DNA from 3 places in the Varunaivibrio sulfuroxidans genome. Region 3 is predicted to be linked to each of the others. Evidence: predicted binding sites of a transcription regulator. Region 3 holds the regulator's gene; each other region holds the start of a gene.
The links. Region 3 encodes LexA, which represses DNA repair genes until DNA is damaged. Its sites were predicted from a motif close to ATGTTCTANTTTGGTTC; they were not measured.
Positions count from the first base shown of each region.

Region 1: the regulator LexA is predicted to act here: its motif matches at 6,526-6,542, upstream of uvrA (excinuclease ABC subunit UvrA).
Region 2: the regulator LexA is predicted to act here: its motif matches at 5,978-5,994, upstream of recA (recombinase RecA).

Region 1 is NZ_CP119676.1:347,585-355,764, forward strand. It holds gene P3M64_RS01520 (bacteriohemerythrin) at 1-337, opposite strand, end outside; gene P3M64_RS01525 (MgtC/SapB family protein) at 480-1,742, opposite strand; gene P3M64_RS01530 (CYTH and CHAD domain-containing protein) at 1,906-3,516, shown strand; gene uvrA (excinuclease ABC subunit UvrA) at 3,552-6,410, opposite strand; gene ssb (single-stranded DNA-binding protein) at 6,668-7,207, shown strand; gene P3M64_RS01545 (phosphatase PAP2-related protein) at 7,281-7,919, opposite strand; gene P3M64_RS01550 (DedA family protein) at 7,987-8,180, shown strand, end outside.
Region 2 is NZ_CP119676.1:1,252,394-1,260,573, forward strand. It holds gene P3M64_RS05865 (MFS transporter) at 1-736, opposite strand, end outside; gene P3M64_RS05870 (AraC family transcriptional regulator) at 839-1,681, shown strand; gene alaS (alanine--tRNA ligase) at 1,678-4,347, opposite strand; gene recA (recombinase RecA) at 4,779-5,858, opposite strand; gene P3M64_RS05885 (PAS domain-containing hybrid sensor histidine kinase/response regulator) at 6,082-8,180, opposite strand, start outside.
Region 3 is NZ_CP119676.1:674,987-683,166, reverse strand. It holds gene P3M64_RS03110 (ComEC/Rec2 family competence protein) at 100-2,262, shown strand; gene lexA (transcriptional repressor LexA) at 2,475-3,215, opposite strand; gene P3M64_RS03100 (molybdopterin molybdotransferase MoeA) at 3,467-4,690, opposite strand; gene moaC (cyclic pyranopterin monophosphate synthase MoaC) at 4,710-5,186, opposite strand; gene trpC (indole-3-glycerol phosphate synthase TrpC) at 5,197-6,042, opposite strand; gene trpD (anthranilate phosphoribosyltransferase) at 6,039-7,100, opposite strand; gene P3M64_RS03080 (anthranilate synthase component II) at 7,097-7,684, opposite strand; gene P3M64_RS03075 (heavy metal translocating P-type ATPase) at 7,940-8,180, shown strand, end outside.

The sequences.
Region 1 (8,180 bases), 330 kb from region 3:
GCGGTTCCCAATTCTCGGGCGTACGGCCCTCCTTGATCATCTTCCCGAGTTGTTCGAGTTCTTGGCGCAATGCTTCATGTTGGGTGATGTGCTCCGTGACGTCGGGAAAGCCGATGTTGTGCATGAGCCGTTCCTCGTCGGCGAAATGCGCGACGATGTGATCGTGAACCTTGCGGTAACCGTCGATGACGTGAGCGTGGGTGGCGGCGCCCTCATTCGGGCTTTCCAGAGCCGAAATAAGCGTATTCACCAGTTCGAGAAGTTCCTTGTGCTCGTCGTCGAGCAATGTGATGCCGGTGGTGTATTTTGCTTTCCACCCCATGGTCTTCGCCTTCATGGGACCCCCCCGTTGTCTCTGGAAAAAATAGCTCTCTCCTCGCCTTGCGAAAGAATTACATTTGTCTCATGTTGTTTCAAGTATCTCTATGAGAAATAAGAATAAATTATCTTATAGAGACTATAGAAAGAACGTTATCCCCCTAAAATATCTCTAAAACAACGACACCAGCGGTTGAGGCGACGATCAACAAGGCGAGTAGGGGAAGCGCCATTTTTGGGCCGGCGAGAAATCCGGTGATGACGGCTTTGACAAGGGTGTTGACCACGGTGGCGACAAAGATGGCGTTGGCGGCGAGATTTTCGGTTAGGCCCGTTTTGGTCATTTCCGCGAGCGATAGGGAAATGGCATCGACATCAACCAAACCCGAAATTGCGCCGAGGACGTAAAGCCCGCTGTTCCCGAAATGGATGCGGGCATAATGCGCCAGCAAGGCGACGACGGCCAACAGGAGGGCGAATTTAACGGCGATCGAAATATCGCAGGGGTTGTCGATCTCGATCGGGGCCGCCGCGCCGCGCCGTCGGGATTTATAGAGTAGAAACGCCGTGCCGATGGCGCAAAAAAGAGACATGACGCCAAGGGCGGGGGCGAGCTGAAAGGCCAGGGCGCGGTTGAAAAAGGCGACGATCACGAGAATACGCATGTACATCACCGCCGATGCGATGGCCACCGCGCCGTTCAACATGGGAATGAGTTGTGGGTTTTTATGTGCGATGCGCGCGGCGCCGACGGTCAGCGCGGTCGAGGACGCCAGGCCTCCGAAAAATCCGGTGAGGACGCCCCCCAGTCGCGGCCCCGCGATGCGCATGGCGATGTAGCCGGAAAAAGAAAGACCGGCGACCAGGACCACCATCCACCACATCCGATATGGGTTGAGCACTTCGCCGGGACCGAACCCTTGATTCGGCACGACGGGAAGAACGACGACGGAAATCAACAGCAACTTTATGGCGCTGTCCAGTTCCAGTTTGTTGAGATGTCTGACCCAGCGGTGCAAATACCTTTTGGCGTCCAACAAGGCGACGGTGACGACGCCGCCGGCTGCCGCGAGCGCCATGTTGCCGAGGACGGCATAAACGCCAAGAATGAATACCAGCAGGGCGGCGACCTCGGATGTCAAACCGAAATCTTGGCTGAGGCGACTGGAGTTGACATAGGAAAAGACGAGTAGGACCGCGAACGCGGCTAGGGAAACCCCCAGGACAATGGCGCCGTAACGCATCGTGAGCAAACCGCAGAAACCACCGAGTAGTCCGCTTAGCGCGAAGGTGCGCACGCCGGCGGCGCGCGCGCCGCCGCTCGCCTTGCGTGAGTGCCATCCCCGTTCGATGCCGACCAAAAGGCCGATCCCCAGGGCAAGCGCCAAACGCCCCAATGTTTCCTGATTGGCCAAGAGTTCCATGACTCCAGTATGTTCCCGGTTTCCGGTGTGGTCCAGGGGGTGTTGTCGGATCGGTCGTGGACGCCAGGTTCGCCGAGGTGTTTTTTTGCGACAAAAATGGCTCTTCCCTCTCGAAAGATGCCGCACGATATGATACGAGTAACCCAGGAATGGGGGATATGCCGTGAGCGTGCACGCGCCAGGTGAAAGCCATCCGGACGAACGTCCGGGCATTGAGTTGGAGCTTAAATTCGACCTAAGTCCGGGAGACGTGCGCAAGCTTTGCCGGATGCCGTGGTTGAAGGCGCTTCAGGAAGGCAAGGTGCATCGCCAATCCCTACACGCCCTGTATTTCGACACCCCCGCCCATGATCTTGCCGACCGGCGTATTTCCCTGCGTGTGCGCAAGGAGAGCCGTGCCTATGTGCAGTGCTTGAAATCGAACACCGCATCCGATTGTAACGGGTTTTCCCGTCAAGAAAAGGAATGGCCCGTCAAGCGGGCGCGCCTGGATCCGGATCTGCTGAAAAAAGATACACGGGCCGGGAGGGCGCTGGCGGATATCGATATCGACACCTTGACGGCGGTGTTCGAAACCGACATCACGCGCCAAAGCCGAGTCTTGGTGTGCGCCGACGGCACCCGCATGAAATGTGAGGTTGACCGGGGGCGCATCGTGGCGGGCGATGCCGACGTGACGATCCATGAAATGGAATTGGAATTCGTTTCCGGCGAAATCACCACGTTTTATGATATCGCGCGCAAGATTGCGCAAAGCGTTCCGGTGCGGTTGTCCTTGTGTTCGAAGGCGTGTCGAGGGTTTTCCCTGGCCAGCGGGACCATGCCGCATTGGCAACGCGCGCGCCATCCCAAACCGCGGCGCGGCGCCAGCAATGGCGAGGTCTTGCGAAGCGCGCTGCAGCTGGGGTTGCGCCAGGTACTGGCCAACGCGCCGTGTGTTCTGGCGCGCAGCCACGAGGAAGGCGTCCATCAGATGCGAGTCGCGCTGCGACGCATGCGTTCGGCGTTAAGTCTTTATCGGGGGGGCGTGGGCATACAAAAAACCCGCGATCTGGTGGGGATGATCCGCGAAACCAGCGCCGCCTTGGGCGATGCCCGCGATTGGGACGTCTTTATCGGAACGACGCTACCCGCCGTGCGGTATTCCGAGGCTGCCGCCCCGGGAAGTGAGGCGCTGCTTCGCCGGTCCTCGGCCCTGCGCGACGAGGCCTACGAACGGGCGCAGGCCTACCTCGGTTCGCGTGAATATGGTTGCCTGTTGGTCGAACTGGCGGCATGCTCCACCGTGCACCGCGATGGGGAGAAGGAAATAGGCCCGGACGGCGCGGCGCTTGGTGGGGACGTTGATCTCGGGGCTCCCGCGACGGATTTCGCCTACCGAGTCCTCGCTCGCGGACATGCGCGTCTGATGAAAAGGGGGCGGGGATTAAAAAAATTATCCGCAGCCGATCGCCATCGTTTGCGCATCGCAGTGAAAAAGGCCCGCTATACGAGCGAGCTGTTCGCCTCGTTGTTCGATGCCGATAAGACGCATCCCTACCTCAAGGCCTTGGGACGGCTTCAGGATGTTCTCGGTCATTTGAACGATCGGGTGGTCGCCGAACGCCTGCTTGAACGGGTCGGCGCGGCTACGCCCGCCATCAGGGACAAAAGTTTCCGGCGCGCCGTGGGTGAAGTTTCGGGGTGGTATGGTCATCTACAGGTCAGTCAAGAACAAGAGCTGCTCTCGGCCTGGAAGTCCTTTCGCCGCCGTGCGCCCTTCTGGTCGGCGTAGAAAACGGCCGCTCGAACAAGACCGCCGCCGCCGGCTTACCGCGCGATCCGTTTTTTCTTCTTTTTTGCCGCCGCCAGATAGGGTTTCAGGTAATGCCCGGTGTAGCTTTCCTTGGTGGCGGCGATGGCTTCGGGCGTTCCGGCAACGACGATCTTGCCGCCCTTTGAGCCGCCCTCGGGCCCCATGTCGATGATCCAATCGGCGGTTTTGATGACTTCCAGGTTATGTTCGATGACGACCATGGTGTTGCCGGCGTCAACCAGGGTATGCAAGACTTCGAGTAATTTCTTGATGTCTTCGAAATGCAGGCCCGTGGTCGGCTCGTCGAGGATGTAAAAGGTTTTTCCGGTGGCGCGCTTGGACAGTTCCTTGGCCAGCTTAACCCGTTGCGCCTCGCCGCCCGAGAGTGTCGTCGCCTGCTGGCCGAGGTGGATATAGCCCAGGCCGACCCGTTGCAGGGACATCATCTTGTCGCGGATCGCCGGGACCGCCTTAAAATATTCGACCGCCTCATCGACCGTCAGATCGAGGACGTCGGCGATGGATTTGCCCCGGAACGTCAGTTCCAGGGTTTCGCGGTTGTAGCGTTTGCCCTTGCAGACGTCGCATTGGACATAGACGTCGGGCAGGAAATGCATCTCGATCTTGATCACGCCGTCGCCCTGGCAGGCCTCGCAGCGACCGCCCTTGACGTTGAACGAAAAGCGGCCCGGTTTGTAGCCCCGGCGCTTGGCTTCGGGTAGGCCCGCGAACCATTCGCGGATCGGTGTAAACGCCCCGGTATAGGTCGCGGGGTTGGATCTGGGGGTGCGCCCAATCGGGCTTTGATCGATATCGACGACTTTATCGATCCCTTCGATGCCGGTGATTTCGTCATGGTCGCCGGCGTGCAAACGGGCCCGGTTCAGCCGTTGCGCCAGGGCGTTGTATAGGGTTTCGACGACGAGGCTCGACTTCCCCCCGCCCGAAACGCCGCTGACGCAGGTAAATAAGCCGAGGGGGAAGTCCGCCGTGACATTATCGAGATTGTTGGCCCTGGCGCCCTTGACGCTAAGGAGGCGTTTTTTATCGAACTTGCGCCGCCGTGTGGGTACGGGGATGGAACGGATCCCGGTCAGATATTGGCCGGTCAAACTGTCGGACGCGGCCATCACGTCCTCGGGGGCGCCGCGGGCGATGACCGACCCGCCGTGCACGCCCGCTCCCGGCCCCATGTCGATGAGGTAATCGGCGCTGCGGATGGCGTCCTCGTCGTGTTCGACGACGATCACCGTGTTGCCCAAGTCGCGCAGGCGCATCAGGGTGCCCAACAGGCGGTCGTTATCGCGCTGGTGCAGGCCGATCGACGGCTCGTCTAAGACGTAGAGCACCCCGGTTAGCCCCGAGCCGATCTGCGACGCCAGGCGAATGCGCTGGCTCTCTCCGCCCGACAACGTTCCCGAGGCGCGCGACAAGGTCAGGTAATCGAGGCCGACATTCATCAAAAATCCCAGGCGTTCGTTGATCTCACGCAAGATCCGTTGGGCGATTTCCATCTGCTTGACGCCAAGCTGGCGGGGCAGGTCGGCGAACCACCCGGCGGCCTGTTCGATCGACATTTCGGCAACCTGGGAAATATGCAGACCGGCGATCTTGACGGCCAGCGCCTCGGGTTTGAGGCGATGACCGGCGCAGGTCTCGCACCGCGTCACGGTTTGGTATTTACCCAGTTCGTCGCGCACCCACGACGAATCGGTCTCGCGCCAGCGCCGCTCCATGTTGGGGATGACGCCCTCGAACGGTTTGGCGATTTGATAGGCCTTGCGCCCGTCGTCGTAGCGCATGGTGACGGCATCCTCGCCGCTGCCGTACAGTAAAAGCTGGCGGATCTCGTCGCCCAGGTCCTGCAACGCCGTGGTCAGGGAAAAGCCGAAATGCGCCGCCAGGCTTTCCAGGGTCTGTACGTAATATTGGCTGGTCGAATTGGCCCACGGCGCGATCGCCCCCTGATTGAGGGTCAACCTGTCGTCGGGGATCACCAACGCGGGATCGAAGTACATCTCGGTGCCCAACCCATCGCACGCCGGGCACGCGCCGAAAGGATTGTTGAAGGAAAAGAGGCGCGGTTCGATCTCGTCGATGGTGAAACCCGAAACCGGACAGGCGAACTTGGCGGAAAAGGGGGTACGCGCGCCGCCGGTGGCATTTTCGATAAAGGCGAGGCCGTCGGCCAGGGCCAGGGTGGTCTCCAAGCTGTCGGCGAGGCGCGTCTCGATCCCGTCGCGCACAACCAACCTATCGACGACAATATCGATGTCGTGCTTGACCTTTTTGTTAAGCGTCGGGGTGTCGTCGATCTCGTACAGCGCGCCGTCGATTTTAACCCGCTGAAAGCCGCGTTTGGCGAAATCCTGAAGCTCTTTTTTATATTCCCCCTTGCGTCCGCGCACGATCGGAGCCAACAGCAACAATCGGGCGTTCTCGCCCATCGCCATAATGCGATCGACCATTTGGCTGACGGTCTGACTTTCGATCGGCAATCCGGTGGCGGGTGAATGGGGCACTCCGACGCGGGCGAACAACAGGCGCATGTAATCATAGATTTCGGTCACCGTGCCGACGGTGGAGCGGGGGTTGCGCGAGGTCGTTTTTTGTTCGATGGAAATCGCCGGAGACAACCCTTCGATCGATTCGACATCGGGTTTGGACATCAGTTCGAGAAACTGACGCGCATACGCCGACAGGCTTTCGACGTAGCGTCGCTGTCCCTCGGCGTAGATGGTGTCGAACGCCAGAGACGACTTACCCGACCCGGACAGCCCGGTGATCACGGTCAAGCGATCGCGGGGAATCTCGACGTCGATATTCTTCAGGTTATGTTCGCGCGCACCGCGCACATGGATGGTCTGAACCATGAACTGTTCCGTTTGAGTCTGAGTTGGACGCACGCCGCGAAGAGATAGACCCGAAAGATAGGGGCGTAAAGCGGGCGACGCTCGATTCTTTTTAGAAAAATTGTATGTTCGCTATATGTTCTTTTCAAGGTCTTCTTTCACAGGGTGCCCGAATTATCCACAAGAGGCGTGCGCGCGGCGCAAAGAAAGCTGGTGTGCTCGCGCGCATTGTGTAGACTCCGCAACACGGATTCGAGCTAAGGACGAGAGGGTTTCAGATGGCCGGTAGCGTGAACAAAGTGATTTTGGTGGGCAACCTGGGACGCGATCCCGAAGTGCGTTTTTCCCAGGACGGCAAGAAGATCGTCAACATGAGCATCGCCACTTCGGAAAGCTGGCGCGATCGCAACAGCGGCGAACGGCGGGAAAAAACGGAATGGCATCGTGTCGTCATTTTTTCCGAAGGCCTCGCCAATGTTGCGGAAAAATATCTGCGCAAGGGATCGAAGGTATACCTTGAAGGCGCGCTGCAAACCCGCAAGTGGACCGGCAATGACGGCGTCGAAAAATACACCACGGAAATCGTTTTGCAGGGCTTTAACTCCAACCTGACCATGCTCGACGGTCGGGGCGAGAGCGGCGGCGCGGGGGGCTCCGGTTCCGGGTTTGGCGGCGATGACGGATTTTCCGGCGGCCGTTCCGGCCCCGACTGGGGCGGCCCCGATCAGGGCGGCGCGTCCGGCGGAGGAACGGGGAGCGCCGGCGGCAGCGCTGGAAACGTTCCCGGCGGCGATCTGGACGATGAAATTCCTTTCTGATCTCAGCCTGTCAAAAAACATTAAGAAAAACGCGAAACCCCTTGCGGTTTCGCGTTTTTTTATCCGCGTCCCTTCACGGCCCGTCGCGGAAAATGCGCCGATCGGCGGCGAAGAATTTCTCGGCCAGTTGGGCGATCGTGTAGGTAATAAAAAAGGCGGAAAGAACGTCTATCGAATAGTGGTAATGCGCCATCAAGACGATCGCGGCGAAGAAAAGTGAGGCGAGGATAAACAGGATGCGTAGGCGAAAGTTCTCCCAAAAGATAAGCGCCATGAGAAAGGGAAGCCCGGTATGGCCGGAGAAAAAGAGGTCTCCGCCAAAGGTGAAATCCTCGATCAAATTGGAATCGATCGGCGCCTCGACGGGGAACGGTCCGATATGGGTGAGGGTGATGAAGACCGAACGCACGAGCACGAAAAGCGCGACCGTCTTAAGGGTAAAGGGGATTTTACTAGGGTTGAGCATGCAGATCAGCATGACGAAGGCCCAAAAGACGACAGAACCGTATACGAAAAACCCATCGACATCGTAGGTTGGGATGTTATTCAAGATGATGTCGGTGACGGCGTTGCTGGCCTTTTCGGTGGCGTAGGTGCCCGCATAGTAGTTGATCGTCAAGCTGAGGCCGAGCAGGGCTACGGAAACGAGAATGGAGAAAATGAAACTTGGATTTTTCAGGCAGGATTTGTATCGCTCAATATATAAGTGCATTGTGTTGGTTCGATCTCTTCAATTTTCGGCTCTATTGCCGCGACTTAAAATGGTGAATGCGTAAACCATGGAATGGTCGCTTGGCATCCTCGTTAAATATAAATATCTGGTGCTTCTCCCCCTCGGTATGATTGAGGGGCCTTTGATCGCATTGATTGCGGGTTTTCTATCCCATTCCGGGGTTCTCGATTTTTGGTTGGCATATGCAATCCTTATCCTGGGAGATATCATTCCCGATGCGCTTTTTTATGCGCTGGGCTA
Region 2 (8,180 bases), 580 kb from region 3:
CCAGGCCGAATTTCTGGACCATTAAAAACCCGGCGAAAACGATAAAAATCTGCCGCCGCGCCCCCGACATAAAGGTCAGTAAATAATACAGCCAATAGGCCTTGCGCAGGACAAGGTGCTTGTTTTGAATGGTTTGTCCCTCGAAGCGAGGAAAGGCGATCCAGCAGGCGATGACCGTCAGGATCGTCAGCGACCCACCGATCACATACAGCCACTTCATGTCGATGGCGAACACTTCGAGGCCTAGCCACAGCACGGCGAACACCCCGAGCGAAGCCATCGCGCCCATCGAAATCATTCGCCCCATGGCGACCGGCGCGCGCCCCTTGCTGAGCCACTGCAAGGACAGCGATTGGCGCATGGTCTCGAAATAATGAAAGCCCGTAGACATGATGACCGTGGTCACGTAAAGGCCGATTACCGAGGGGAAAAAACCGGTCAGCGCAGTCCCCAACCCCAGCAACATCATAGCCAAATAGGCAAACGGCTGTTCGCGCAGAAACAGCAACACGAACACCGCGCTGAACGCCAGAAAACCGGGAATTTCGCGCAGACTCTGTAGGGTGCCGATCTCGATCCCGCCAAATGACGCCCGGTGAACGGCGAAGTTGTTCAGCAGCGCCATCCATGTCGCGAAACTAAGCGGCATCGCGACCGACAACACCAACAACAACATTTCCGGGGTGCGCCAAGTCCGTGCGACGGACGGCGGTGGGGTTTGGTTTTGCAACGACATCGATACGTTTTCCTGCGCTTGCGCCGCGACGGAACACCCACCGCGGCATTTTGCTGTCCTTCCACTTTTAACAAAGATTGAAAGCGGCTAATATTCAAAATTATGACAAAAAATATCGAAAAAGAGCCATCTACGCGCATCAACGCCATTCCGGGCGTTCAACTGGACGCCGACGACATCCCCCGCCCCGTCGTGGTGCGCGTGACCACCCTGGAGCGCGGACAAAGCGTGCCCACCCACGCCCACGCCCGCGCCCAACTGGTATACGCCGCCGAAGGCGTGGTCACGGTCGCCACGCCAAGCGGGATTTGGGTCGCCCCGCCATCGCGCGCGGTGTGGGTCGCCCCCGACGTCGAACATAGCGTTCGGGCGTCGAGCCGGGCGGTCATGAACAATCTGTTCCTCGTTCCCGCCCTTGCCCGTCAATTGGCGTTGCCCTCCTGTTGCGTGGTCGCCGTTCCGGATCTGCTGCGCACCCTGCTCGCCCACGGTGCGCAAATGCCGACTTTGTACGAAGAGACCGGCCCGGACGGACGCATCGTCGGCGTTATCGTCGATCAAATTCGGATATTGAAAACCCAACCCCTACATCTTCCCGCGCCCAGCGACCCCCGGCTCAAGATAATCGCCGACGCCCTAATCGCAAACCCCGCGGACAAACGGACGTTGGCGCAATGGGCGCGCGTATCGGGGGCCAGCACGCGCACCCTGGCGCGCCTTTTTCCCCGCCAGACCGGCATGAATTTCGCCCAATGGCGCCAACAGGCCCGCCTGCTCGAAGCATTGAGACGGCTCGCGCACAAGCAACCGGTGACGACGATCGCCCTCGATCTCGGCTACGACAGCCCGAGCGCCTTCATCGCCATCTTTAAGAAGGCGATGGGCGCGACGCCCGGAAAATATTTCGATGGCGCCCCCGCCTCCGCACGAAAGCGACACACTTAAGGCGCGGACGAAACCACCGCGCCGAGGGCGTTTTCGATCGCCGCCATCGCCCGGTCGAGTTTGTCCCCGTCGGGGCCGCCGGCCTGCGCCATGTCGGGCCGACCGCCGCCGCCTTTGCCGCCGACCGCCGCCGCCCCGGCGCGCACCAGATCGACGGCGCTGACCTTGTCCTTGATATCCGCGCTGACCGCCACCACCAGAGACGCCTTGCCTTCGACGTTCGAGCCCAGCGCGGCGACGCCCGAGCCTATCTGGCTCAAAATTTCGTCGGCCATGCCCTTGAGGTCCTTGGCGGGCACGCCTTCCATGATGCGCGGCGCGAAGGCGATATCACCGACCGTCTTGGCCGGGGCGCGCCCGCCGCCGGACGCCATCCGGCGGCGGGTTTCGAGCAGTTCGCGTTCCAACTTCTTACGCTCGTCCATCAAGGCGCGTATCCGCGCGGGAACCTCGGCGGGCTGGCTTTTCAGCAAAGCCGCCGCCTGACCGAGCGCCTTTTCGTGGTCGTCCAAATAGGCCAGCGCGCCCTCGCCGGTCAACGCCTCGATGCGACGCACCCCGGCGGCCACGGCGCTTTCGGAGACCATCTTGAAGACGCCGATATCGCCGGTCCGCCCGACGTGGGTGCCGCCGCACAGCTCGACGGAAAAGTCATCATCGCCGGGCGCACCTTCGGGATTTTTCGAGCCCATCGAGACCACCCGCACTTCGTCGCCGTATTTTTCGCCGAACAACGCCATCGCGCCCGCCTCGACCGCCGCGTCGGGAGCCATCAGGCGGGTCGTCACCGCCGTGTTGGCGCGAATCTGGGCGTTCACCGCGGCCTCGACCTCGGCCAGGACATCGGGCGTGATCGCCATCGGGTGGCTCACATCGAAACGCAGGCGCTCGGCGGCGACCAACGACCCCTTTTGGGTGACATGTTCGCCCAGGGCGCCGCGCAAGGCGGCGTGCAGCAAATGAGTCGCCGAATGGTTGGCGCGCAGGGCGCCGCGGTACGCATGATCGACCCGCAAGGTGACCTCATCGCCGACATTGACCACGCCTTTGCCGACCCGCACGACGTGAACGTGCACATCGCCCAAGACCTTTTTGGTGTCAAGAACCTCCAACACGGCGCCGGCGGCGGTCTCGATCACGCCGCGATCGCCCATCTGGCCGCCCGATTCACCGTAGAACGGCGTCTGGTTGACGAGCACCTGGAGCTCTTCGCCCGCCGCGCCCGCCGTCACCCGTTCACCGCCGCGAACCAGGGCGGTGACCCGGCCCTGGGCCTCTTCCTTAAGGTAGCCGAGAAACTCGCTGGCCCCGACGTCTTCGCGCAAATCGAACCAGATGCGGTCGGTCGCCGCCGCGCCGGACCCCGCCCAGGCCTTGCGCGCCTCGGCGCGTTGGCGCGCCATGGCGGCGTTGAACCCGGCCTCATCGACCGCCAGGCCGCGCGAACGCAGCGCGTCCTGGGTCAAGTCGAGGGGAAAGCCATAGGTGTCGTACAACTTGAACGCCGTTTCGCCGTCCAGAACCCCCTTATCGCCGAGAGCGGCGGTTTCTTCATCGAGCAGGCGCAGACCACGATCCAAGGTTTTCTTGAAGCGCGTTTCTTCCAATTTCAGAGTTTCGCTGATCAGCGCCTTGGCGCGCACCAGTTCGGGATAGGCTCGGCCCATTTCACCGATCAGGGTCGGCACCAAACGCCAGATCAGCGGCTCGCTGGCGCCGATCAAGTGGGCATGGCGCATGGCGCGGCGCATGATCCGGCGCAGCACGTAGCCGCGCCCCTCGTTCGAGGGCAGCACCCCGTCGGCGATCAAAAAGGCGGTGGCGCGCAGGTGATCGGCGATGACCCGGTGGGAAACCTTGTGCGGGCCGTCCGGCGCGGTGCCCGAAGCCTCGGCCGAGGCGCGAATCAGACCGCGCATCAAATCGATTTCGTAGTTGTCGTGGGTGCCCTGCATCACCGCGGCGATGCGCTCCAACCCCATTCCGGTGTCGATCGACGGACGGGGCAAATCGACCCGCTCGTCGGGAGTCTTCTGCTCGTACTGCATGAAGACCAGGTTCCATATTTCGATGAAGCGGTCGCCGTCCTCGTCGGGGCTTCCCGGGGGGCCGCCGGGGATGTGATCGCCATGATCGTAGAAAATCTCCGAACAGGGGCCGCACGGGCCGGTATCGCCCATCGCCCAGAAGTTATCCGAGGTCGCGATGCGGATGATGCGGTCCTCGGGCAGGCCCGCGATTTTCTTCCACAGATCGAAGGCCTGATCGTCATCGGCGTAAACGGTGACCAGCAGTTTGTCCTTGGGCAGGGCGAATTCCTTGGTGATCAAGGTCCACGCCAATTCGATCGCGGTGTCCTTGAAATAATCGCCGAACGAAAAATTTCCCAGCATTTCGAAAAAGGTATGGTGCCGCGCGGTATACCCGACATTTTCCAAATCGTTGTGCTTGCCCCCCGCACGCACGCATTTTTGCGATGTCGCGGCGCGCGTGTAGGGGCGGGTCTCGGCGCCCGTGAAGACGTTCTTGAACTGCACCATCCCGGCGTTGGTGAACATCAACGTCGGGTCGTTGTGCGGCACCAGAGGACCGGACGCGACCTTGGCATGTCCATTGGCGGCGAAATAATCGAGGAAGGTGTCGCGAATATCGTTAACTGTCTTCATGGGGGTGACCGGTCACTTCTAAACGTCTGGATTACGGGCGCACGTCGACGCGCGCGCATAAATACGCACACGGGGTGTGAACCCACGCTTTTACAGCGAACCCCGTACCCTGTCCAGATGCAGCGCCCCACCATCGCAAGGACGGCGCACAAGGACGGCGCACAAGGATCGCGCCCTTTCGCGGTTCGGATGTCCTTCGCGGCCTCGGCGCCCCGACAGACCCACGGACCAGGGGATGGGGATGGAGGATGGGGATGGGGAATGAGGGATGGGGGCTGGAGGCTGGGGATGAGGGATAGGAGATGGGCGACGAGACAAAAAGCCCCCCGACGCGCCGGAGGGGCTTTGCGCCGGAGGGACTTTATAATGTCATTCGTGTACCGTCGTCCGCGGGCGCGATCGGTAAAGTCCGCGAGCGGGTGACGGGACGGTTATGCCTCGGGCGGGGTGTCGCCATCGCCGTCGGGGGAGCCGATCATCATTTCGTCGGCGATCAAGCCGGCGTTGGCGCGGATTTTAGTCTCGATCTCTTGGGCCATCTCGGGATGCTCGCGCAGATAGGTCTTGGCGTTTTCCCGACCCTGACCGATTCTCTCGGAGGAATAAGAAAACCACGAGCCGGATTTCTCGACCAATCCCGCCTTGACGCCAAAGTCGAGCAATTCGCCCATCTTGGAGACGCCTTCACCGTACATGATATCGAACTCGACAACCTTGAACGGCGGCGCCAGCTTGTTCTTGACCACCTTGACCCGGGTTTGGTTGCCGACGATTTCATCGCGATCCTTAAGCGCGCCGATACGGCGGATTTCCAGACGCACCGAGGAATAGAACTTGAGGGCGTTGCCCCCCGTGGTGGTTTCCGGGTTGCCGAACATGACGCCGATCTTCATGCGTATCTGATTGATGAAGATAATCATCGTGTTCGACCGCGACACCGACCCGGTCAGCTTGCGCAAGGCCTGGCTCATCAGGCGCGCCTGCAGACCGACGTGATGGTCGCCCATCTCCCCTTCCAATTCGGCGCGGGGCACCAGCGCGGCGACGCTATCGACGACCAGGATGTCGATCGCCCCCGAACGCACCAGGGTATCGGCGATTTCCAGCGCCTGCTCGCCACCGTCGGGTTGGGAAATCAGCAAATCGTTGATATCTACCCCCAATTTGACGGCGTAAGACGGATCGAGTGCGTGTTCGGCGTCGATAAAGGCGCAGGTGCCGCCTTTTTTCTGTGCTTCGGCCACCGCGTGCAGAGCGAGCGTGGTCTTGCCCGAGCTTTCCGGGCCGTAAATTTCGATAATGCGCCCACGCGGCAATCCACCGATGCCCAGGGCGATATCCAGTCCCAAGGATCCGGTCGAGATGGCGTCCGCCTCGACCGTTTCACGCTGTCCCAATCGCATGACCGACCCCTTGCCAAAGGCCCGTTCAATTTGCCCAACGGCGGCTTCCAGAGCCTTATTCTTATCCATGGTGTCCTTTTCAACGAGTCGTAGCGCGCTTTGTGACATGATCCGGCCTCACTTATTCCATAAGGGTATGATGGATGCAACGCTCATAAATGTACACGTTTTGTTCTTATGCGCAAGCGCATATTTTAACTTATTGATATACAATAATTTTTATGGGTATGTTCCGTTTTGGTTCATGATTTTTTTGCGCCCCCCTCGTAAGATGAATTCAATGTGGGAAAAAGCTGCCCTCCGACGCGGCGCACGTTCGCCACGACGGCGGTCAGGCGCCGTCGAGGACGTCCTTGACCTTGCCCGCCAGAGCCTTCAGCGTGAACGGCTTGGCCAGGAAATGGATGTCGCCCTGAGCCGTGATGCCGCCGGGGGTGACATCCTCGGCATAACCGGAAATGAGTATGACCTTGATGTCGGGCAGTTCCTGGCGCACCAGCTGGACCAGCGTCGGGCCATCCATGCCCGGCATCACGACATCCGAAATAATGAGGTCGAGCGGGCGTTCGGCGACGTTGATGGCGTCCAGCGCAGCCTCGCCGTTTTCGGTGTCGATCACGTGGTAGCCTTTATTCCTGAGGGCCTGGGCCGCGAACATGCGCACCGCGTCCTCATCCTCGACCAGCAACACCGTCGCCGAGCCGGTCAGGTCGGGTTCGACCGGGGTGGAGGGGAGGCTTTCTCCGGCCGCGCCGGCCTTTTCATCGTCGCCGTCGCGCGCGCCTTGCCCTCCGGTCCCGCTCGTCGTCCCCGCACGATAACGATCGAGCGCCGGCGCATCATCCCTGGCGCGCGGCAGGTAAATCGAAAACACCGTGCCTTCGCCGGGGGCGCTGTCGAGCAGCAAAAAGCCTCCCGTCTGATGAACGATGCCGTACACCGTGGACAACCCCAGCCCGGTGCCCTCGCCGACGTCCTTGGTGGTGAAGAACGGCTCGAAAATGCGTTCCATGTTTTCCTTAGCGATGCCGACTCCGGTATCCATCACATCGACCACGACATACTCGCCGGGGGGGACCACCTCGTGACCACGCTGAATGGCCTCGCCCAAGGATCGGTTGGCGGTGCGTACGGTCAGCGTCCCCCCACCCGGCATGGCGTCGCGAGCGTTGACGGCGAGGTTGATGATAACCTGTTCGAACTGCCCCTTGTCGGCGCGCACCGGCCACAGGTCGCGGCTATGCTCGAACTGTAAATCGATGGTCGGGCCAAGCAGACGATCGAGCAAGGTATTGGACAGTTCGGCCAGCACCTCGCTGAGGTCGATCATCTGGGGTTTCAAGGTCTGTTTGCGCGAAAAGGCCAACAAATGGCGTACCAAGCCTGTCGCCCGCAAGGCGTTGTTACGAATTTGCATAACATCGGCGAAGGATGGATCGTCCGGCCCATGGCGGGTCAACAGCAGATCGGAAAATCCGATCATCGCCGTCAGAAGATTGTTGAAATCGTGCGCGACCCCCCCCGCGAGTTGTCCGATCGCCTGCATTTTCTGCGACTGGGTGAATTGCACCTCCAGGTGTTTTTGTTCGGTGGTGTCGATGAAATGCAGGACCAGGCCCGAGACGTCGCCCGCCGCGTCCTCCATCTTCGAGGCGTATAGCGAGGCCACCACCTCGCGGTTGGCCGAAGCCGGCATGTGCACTTCGAGATGCGCCGCGCGCGAGATTCCCATCACCACCTTGGACAATTGCCCGGCGACGTCGTTACGATCCTCCATCGCCAAGCGTTCGGAAAAGGCCCGCCCGCAAACGTCATCGCGGTGTTTTCCGATCAAATTCAAAAAGGCGCGATTGGCCTCGGTGACATTGCCCGATAGATCGATCAACACGATCCCCACCGGGGCCTCATCGAACAGCCAGCGCACTTTTTGCGCGGCGCGGCGGACATCGCGATCGTCGCGGTTATCCCCCGCGCCGGTCCAGGTGACGTCGCGCAGCACCACCGAGCGGCTGTAGAGCATGTCGCCCGCATCGTCCGCCCGTGCGTTTTGGAGTAAAAAGGCCTTGAAATTGTCGCCCATTTTACTGAGCAGCGTCACCTCGCCGTGGGCGACGTCGCCCCCGCTTTCGGTCTCGGCGCCCTCCTCATCCGCATCGTACCCCCCCGAGGCGATGACGTAATCGGAAAAAGATCGTCCTTGCCTGCGCATTTCCTCGAAGGACTGTCCCAGCCACTGCGCCAACACCATATTCGCGAAAATCATTTTCCCCGCCCCATCGACGGAGAAAAAACCGACCGGAAGATTGTCCAACAAATCGGCGAGCAATTCACCCTCGCGGCGGCGGACTTCCTCCAACTCGCGGCGCGCGGTCACGTCGCGCACGCTCCACGCCACGTGGTCGCGCCGCTCGGCGAAGACGCGCGCGTCGA
Region 3 (8,180 bases):
GTGCAGTAGGGGTTTACCATATTCTTTTCGCTTGTGCAGCATTTGCGTGGGCGATTGCGCCATATTTTCTTGCGTCGAGGGGGGGATGTTTTTGTTTTTATGAGATTTTTTAGGATGTTAGGCGGATATTTTGAAAACAACCTATCCGCCGAAAGCGATCGTTGGATACTGTGGTTTCCCGTCGCCATGGGGGTGGGGATCGCCGGTTATTTTTCCTTGCCCGGCGAGCCTCCGTTTTGGGTCGGACCGGTTGCGCTGATTGTCTGTGCGGTGCTCGCTTTTCGTCTGCGCGACCGCGTGCTTCCCTTTGTCGCCGTTGTGTTTTTACTCGGCGCGGCGCTTGGTTTCAGTGCCGCCCAGGTGCGTACGAAGGCGGTTTCCTCGCCGGTTCTAGATCGCGCGTATGGGCCGGTTATCGTCTCGGGGCGGGTGCTGTCCGTCGAACTTTTGGGCAAGGTTCATAGGGTTGTCCTCGATCGGGTGCAAATCCCCGCTCTCGCGCCCCGCGATACGCCCGAGCGCGTGCGCATTCGCCTCAATGCACGAGGGCGTTCGGCGCAATCCGATGCGGGAGGAAAGAATAACCTCGTTATCGCGCCCGGTGTATGGATCGATGTCTTGGCGGTGTTGCGCCCGCCTTCCCCGCCGGTGGCCCCCGGCGCGTTCGATTTTCAGCGTCGGGCGTATTTTCAACGCCTGGGCGCGGTGGGGTACGGCTTGGGTCCGGCGCGCCTTTATCCGCCCCGTGACGAGACCTTTTCGTTTGCTTTTTTTGCCGCAGTTGAGCGCTTGCGTCAGAGGATTTCACAAACGGTTATCGCCCATATGGGCACCGACAGTGGCGCCATGGGGGCTGCCCTGATGACCGGAGAGCGGGGGAGCATCGCGCCCGAGGTGTTGACGGCGATGCGCGACTCGGGGCTGGCGCATCTTCTCGCCATATCTGGGCTGCATGTGGGTTTGGTCGCAGGACTTCTGTTTTCCGCAATTCGCTTGATCTTGGTGATGATTCCTGCGCTGTCGTTGCATCATGACGTCAAAAAATGGGCCGCTTTTCCGGCGCTTGGCGGGGCTTTTTTCTATGCGCTCCTGTCGGGCGGGGCGGTGCCGACCCAACGGGCGTTGGTGATGGTCACTCTGGTGTTTTGTGCGATCGTCTTCGACCGTCGGGCGCTTTCCCTACGCACCATTGCTTGGGCCGGTTTTATCATTTTGTTGATCGAACCGGAAAGTCTCTTGGGGGCCAGTTTTCAAATGTCCTTTGCGGCGGTGGTCGGGCTGATTTCTTTTTATGAGGCCGCGAATGAACGTTTGCGCCATCATCCGTCGCCGGCATGGGGATTTTTGGGGCGTGTCGGAGGTTTTTTTCTCGTGGTGGCGATGACGACCGTCGTTGCGGGACTGCTCACGGCGCCGCTGGCTGTTTTTCACTTTAACCGAATTGCGGATTATGGGGTGGCGGCGAACGTGCTCGCCGTTCCGCTGACGGCTTTTTGGGTGATGCCGTGGGCGATCGCCGCGTTTGTTTTAATGCCCTTCGGCGCCGAGCAGGTGGCGTTGGCGCCGATGGGGTGGGGGATCGACGCTATTATCGCCGTCGCCCGCGAAGTGGCGTCGTGGCCGGGGGCCGTGCATCTGATGGCGGCGCTGCCAATGGTGTCGTTGGCGGCCTTGACGCTGGGGGGATTGTGGTTGGCGTTATGGCGCACGCGTTGGCGCTGGTTGGCCGCCGGGCCGATCGGCGCCGCGCTCGTGCTGGCCATGACGGCGCGCCCGCCGGACGTATTAATCGACGGCTCGGCGCATTTGTTGGGTATTCGCGACACCAATGGCAGGTTTTATTTTTCGAATCTCAGGGCGCGCCGATTCGTGCGCCAATCTTGGTTGCGTCGAGCGGCCATGACAAAGATGGATGTGCGCCGCTGGGATGACGCCAAAAGTCGTGCGGAGGATCGCGCCGTCAAGCCACCGCCGATTTCCTGCGACGCCTTGGGGTGTTTGTACACCCATAGCGGTTGGCGGCTTTCCGTGGCCACCGACCCGATGGCGCTGGACGAGGATTGCCGGAACGCTGATGTCGTGGTCAGCCTTGAGGGCACCCCGAAAGACTGCGCCGCAGCGCTGGTAATTGACCGCAGCGACCTGCGGCGCGCGGGAACCCACGCTCTATGGATCACGCCCCAGGGTGTGCGGGTCGAGACCGTCAACGGCGCTCGGGGCGATCGTCCTTGGGTTTTGCGCCGCGGCGACGTGGGCCGTTAACGTCCGGGGGCATCGGGCGCGGCCAACGTCGAGGTGAAGCGAAGAGGGCTGTTCGCTCGGCGGTCATCGGGGCGTGCGCGCCGTCAAGCGCATCAAACGCAAGGCGCGCCCGGGACTAAAAAAGGAGGGGCGAGAAAAGAGAGCCGAGAAAGAGATTGAAGCCATCTTCCAAAGCCCTCCATATTCCAGTCGGGAATTCAGACCCTAATGCCCTAATATTGGCGGATCAGGCCCACCAGTTTGCCTTGAACCTTGACCCGGTTCGGACCGAATATTCGAGTTTCGTAGCGTTTGTTCGCGGGTTCCAAGGCGATCGAGGCCCCTTTGCGGCGAAAGCGCTTTAACGTCACTTCCTGATCGTCAACCAGGGCGACTACGATGGCGCCGTTTTCGGCCTGATCGGCGCGCTGAATGATTATCGTATCACCGTCCTGAATGCCGGCGTCGATCATCGAGTCGCCATCCACTTCGAGGGCGTAATGTTCCCCGGAACCGACCATGGATTGGGGAATGTGCACCGTATTTTCCGGATCGCGGATGGCTTCGATGGGAATGCCCGCCGCGATCCGCCCATACAGGGGCAATTCGATGGCGTCGCCGGTGCGCGCCTGAGGAGAGCGGGCGCCGGGAATTTGAAAATCTCCGCGGATCACGTTGGGCGAGAACGACGTGCCGCCCTTGGCGGTTCCCTGAGTGGGAAGGGGCGCGCGAGGTATGCGCGTGGCCGTGTCTTCAAGATTTTCGGGGAGTTTGAGGACCTCGAGCGCGCGCGCGCGATGAGGGAGACGGCGTACGAAACCGCGTTCCTCCAGGGCGCTGATCAGTCGGTGGATACCCGACTTCGACGCCAGTCCCAGGGCGTCCTTCATCTCGTCATAGGAAGGCGAAACCCCGGAGGTCTTAAGGCCTTTGTCTATCAGAAGCAAAAGATCGTATTGTTTGCGCGTCAGCATCTCAAAATTCCCATTGCCCTTCGCGGAAGCGTCCTACCCGAGTGCTCAAATTCCATTTCCGTGAAGGTTGGGTTTTTGTCGGCGCTGAGCAAAGCGGGCACAATCTAAAACAGGCACAATCTAAAACGGACAAGAACAAAACAAAAACATCTTTATATGTTCTATGTTGGTTCTCGCCGAATGTCAAGGGGATGCGCGCCGCCTTCTTTCCCCATGGAAGGTCTTGGGTCGTGGGCGGAATACGATGCGCCTCAGGCCTCGCGTATAACGATGATTTTGACACGATCGCCTTTTTGTGCGGACGGGGCGAAGGGGGAACGCACGATCAAGGCGTCGGCTTGGGCGAAACGCGCCAGCATGGCGCTGTCCTGCTTGGTGAAGGGATGGGCGACAAGAGCGCCCTGCGCATCGCGGGACAACGACGCCCGCAGGTAATCCTGGCGTTGATCGTTTTCGCCCAGGGGCGCGCCGAGGACGGCGTCGTTGGGGGTGGCGGCGTTTCGCGTGAGGGGCGTATCCATCCCCATCATGGTCTGCATGGCCGGTTTCAGGAACACGGCGGAGCTTACCCCGACGGAGACGGGATTGCCGGGAAGTCCGAGCACCGCCGTATGTCCAAGATGGCCAAAAATCAGAGGCTTTCCGGGGCGCATGGCGACTTTGTAAAAACCCATATCGATGCCTTCGTCACCCAAAACCTTGCGCACCAGATCGTAGTCGCCGACCGATGCGCCGCCGATGGTGATCAGGAGATCGGCCCCGCGTGCGGCGTCGAGCAGGGCATGCAGCGAGGTTTCGTCGTCGCGGGCGATTCCCAGATTAAGCGCGACGCCGCCCCATTGTTCGATGAACCCCTGGAGCAGAAGGGAATTGGAACTGATGATCTGATTGGCGCCCAGCGGGTCGCCCGGCATGACGACCTCGTTCCCGGTGGCGACGATGGCGATTCGGGGTTTGCGCACGACGGACAGCCACGGCGCGTTCATCGCTGCGGCAAGGCCCAACTCGCGTGGTCCCATGCGGGTTCCCGCCTTAAGGAGAATATCGCCCTCGTTGAAATCGAGGCCGCGTTTGCGCACGAATCGCCCTGGGGTCGAGACTTCCTTGATCACGACACTGTCGCCCTCGGTTTCTGTCACTTCCTGGATGACAATGGCGTCGGCGCCTTCGGGCAGGGGGGCGCCGGTGAAAATACGCACGGTCTCGCCTGCGCCGATCTTGCCGGCGAAATGTCCTCCCGCCGCGGCCTCGCCGATTCGTGTCAGCGTTACGGGAACATGCGCGACGTCCTGGGCGCGCACGGCGTAGCCATCCATCGACGAGACGTCGGCGAACGGTTGGGTCAGGCGGGCGGTAACATCTCGGGCGAGGACGCGGCCCAGGGCCTGAGGTAGCGTGACGTGTTCGCCCGCCAGGCGGGGCATGCCCGACAGAATCATTTCCATGGCCTCGGCGACGCTGATCATGGTTTTCATAAGCGGTTCCGTTTATCCGTTAATTGGCGTTGAATTCGCCGGACTTGCCTCCGGCTTTGTGGATAAGGCGGACGTCGCCGATACGCATCGCGCGGTCTACCGCCTTGCACATGTCGTAAACGGTCAGCGCGGCGATGGAAACGGCGGTGAGGGCCTCCATTTCGACTCCGGTGCGCCCCTTCAATTTGCAGGTGGCGGTGATCTCGATGGCGGTATTATCCGCATCGCAGACGAGTTCGACCTTGACCGACGTCAACGCCAGGGGGTGGCACAGCGGGATCAGGTCGGGGGTTTTTTTCGCCCCCATAACTCCGGCCAATTGGGCGACGCCAAGCACGTCGCCTTTTTTAATGCCGCCCGCCACGATCTTGGCCAGGGTTTCGGGCTGCATGAAAACCGTTCCCTTGGCGGTCGCCGTGCGTTCGGTGACGTCTTTTTGCGAGACGTCAACCATGACGGCGTTGCCTTCGGAATCGAAATGCGTGAATTCGGCCATTGTGATGTCCTTAAGCGCCGCCGTCTTGGGAGGCGTGTTTCGGGGCGACCCGCGCCGGGGCGAGGGGATTGTCCAAAAGTGCGCGGGTGGCGCTTTCGACATTGGCTTGGCGCATCAACGATTCGCCGACGAGAAAGCACCTAGCCCCAACGCGCGCGGCGCGAGCGAGGTCGTCCGGCGTGTGCAAACCGCTTTCGCTGACCAGCAACTTGTCGGAAGGCGTGCGCGCGGCCAGGGCCTCGGTCGTCGCGATATCGACATCCAACGTTTTAAGATTTCGATTGTTTATGCCTAAAAGCGGGGTTTTTAGGCGCAGGGCGCGTTCGAATTCCGCCGCGTCGTGAACTTCGACCAGCACGTCCATATCCCAGTCGTGGGCGCACGCCTCCAACTCTGCGGCCTGATCGTCCGACAATGCCGCCATGATCAATAAAATGCAATCGGCCCCGAGGGCGCGGGCCTCGGCCACCTGATAGGTGTCGAGCATGAAATCTTTGCGCAACAGGGGCAGCGAGACGGCGCTATGGACGCTTGTCAGGTATTCATCCCGGCCTTGGAAATAGGGCGTGTCGGTAAGCACCGACAGGCATGCCGCCCCACCGTTTTGATAGGCGCGGGCGAGGGCGGGCGGGTCGAAATCGGCACGTATCAGGCCCTTCGACGGTGAGGCTTTTTTGATTTCCGCGATCAGACCGTACTCGCCCTGGGTCACCTTGGAATTGAGCGCGGCGATAAACCCTCGGGGTGGTGTTTGGGCGCGGGCGCGATCTTCAATGTCCCAAAGCGATATCGCCCGTTTACGGGCGGCGATATGGCCGCGTTTTTCGGCGCAAATGGCATCGAGAACGGTGCTCATCCGCCGACTTCTTCTTCCAGGGCGGCTTCCGTGGGGGCGTTGGTGACTGCAATCAGGTCGTCTAGGGTATCCATGGCGTGACCGTCGTCGATGGCGCGCGCGGCGCGTTCCGCCCCTGCCTTGAGGGTCTCGACTTTGCCCGCGACCAAAAGCGCGGCGGCGGCGTTGAGCAGGACGACGTCGCGTAGCGGGCCATGTGCGCCGCCCAGCATGGTGCGCATGGCCTCGGCGTTATGCTCCGGGTTGCCGCCTTTAAGGTCCTCGGAGGCGGCGTGGGGTAAGCCGGCGTCGTCGGGCGTGACGTCGAAAGTGGTGACCGCGCCATCCTTGAGTTGGGCGACGAAGCTGGCGCCCGTCGTGGTCAGTTCGTCCAAGCCGTCGGAACCGTGCACGATCCAGACCATTTCCGAGCCTAGATTGCCCAGGGTGCGCGCCATCGGTTCGATCCACTGGCGAGAAAAAGCCCCCGATAATTGACGCTTGACCCCGGCGGGATTGGATAGGGGGCCTAGAATGTTGAAAATGGACCGAATGCCCAGTTCGACCCGAGTCGGACCGACATGGCGCATCGCCCGATGATGACTGGTCGCCATCAGGAAACCCAGGTTTGTTTCCCAGATCGAGCGTGTGACCAATTCCAGATCGGCGTCGATTTTGACCCCCAACGTGGTGAGCACATCGGCGGTGCCGCATTTGGAAGATAACGCCCGATTTCCGTGCTTGGCCACCGGCACGCCGCACGCGGCGGTGACGATGGCCGCTCCGGTGGAAATATTATAGGTCCCCGAGGCGTCGCCCCCGGTGCCGACGATGTCGATGGCGCCGGGCGGCGCCTTGATCGGCAGCATCTTGGCGCGCATGATTTTCACCGCGCCGGTAATTTCGTCAACGGTTTCTCCGCGCACCCGAAGAGCCATCAAAAAAGCCCCCAGTTGCGCCGGGGTCGCGCCGCCGGACATGATAATCTCGAACGCCTTTTCGGCCTCGTCCTCGCTTAGGGCCGCGCCGGTGGCCACGATGGAAAGGATTGGCTTCAGTTCGGTTTTCGGGTCTGTCATGCCGCAGCCTTTGTGTGTCGGGTCAAATCCATAAAATTTTTCAAGAGGGTATGGCCATGTTGTGAGCGTATGCTTTCGGGATGAAACTGAACCCCGAATAGGGGGCGGGTCTTGTGTTGGATGCCTTGGATGACGCCGTCGTCACTTTGGGCGGTGATGGACAGGGTGTCGGGAAAATTTTCCCGCGCCAGGGTCAGCGAATGGTAACGCGTGGCGTTAAACGGGCTTTCGATGCCGGCGAAGATCCCTTGACCGGTGTGTGTGATGGCGCTGATTTTACCGTGCATCGGTTGCGGCGCGCGGACCACGATGGCGCCGGAATGCTGGCCGATGCACTGATGGCCCAGGCAAACGCCAAGAATCGCTAGGTCCGCGGGGGCCTTGGCGATCAAATCCAGACAGATGCCCGCCCGGTCGGGATCGCACGGACCCGGCGATATGACGACGCCTTGAGGGCGCAGGGCGAGGGCTTCTTCGGCGCTCAAGGCGTCGTTGCGTTTGACGACGACATTGGCTCCCAGCTCCCCTAGATAGTGAAGCAGGTTGTAGGTAAAGCTGTCGTAGTTATCGATAAGAAGAAACATATCAATCAAGTACATCTGTGCATTGAAATGCAAAACGAGGGAACGACGGGGCGAAACCGACCGTCGAAGGTCCACAGAATGCAGGGCGGTCGAGCAAGCGTCAAGGCGTCGGTGCGCTTCGTCGGGTAAAAAATATTAACGGCCCACGCGCATTTGTTTTGCCCATGCGCATTTGTTTTGAATGAAAGCTTGACCTTCCAGCGGCTGGAAAGAACATATATGTTTCCAGTTAACTGGAATGTTGGAGTCCGCGCCATGTCACATTCGCAAGCGACGACGGAAAAAACGCAAGCGACGACGGAAAAAATGAAAAAACAAAACCAAACGGAGAACGATCGGCGGGAAGGGGCGCTATACGTCAATCCGGTGGCCGAGGACCGCATCGTCATGCCGATACGGGGGATGACTTGCGCCTCATGTTCGGCCCGGATCGAAACCGTCCTAGGAAAAATGGATGGGGTCGGCGTCGCCAACGTTAATTTGGCGAGCGAGCAGG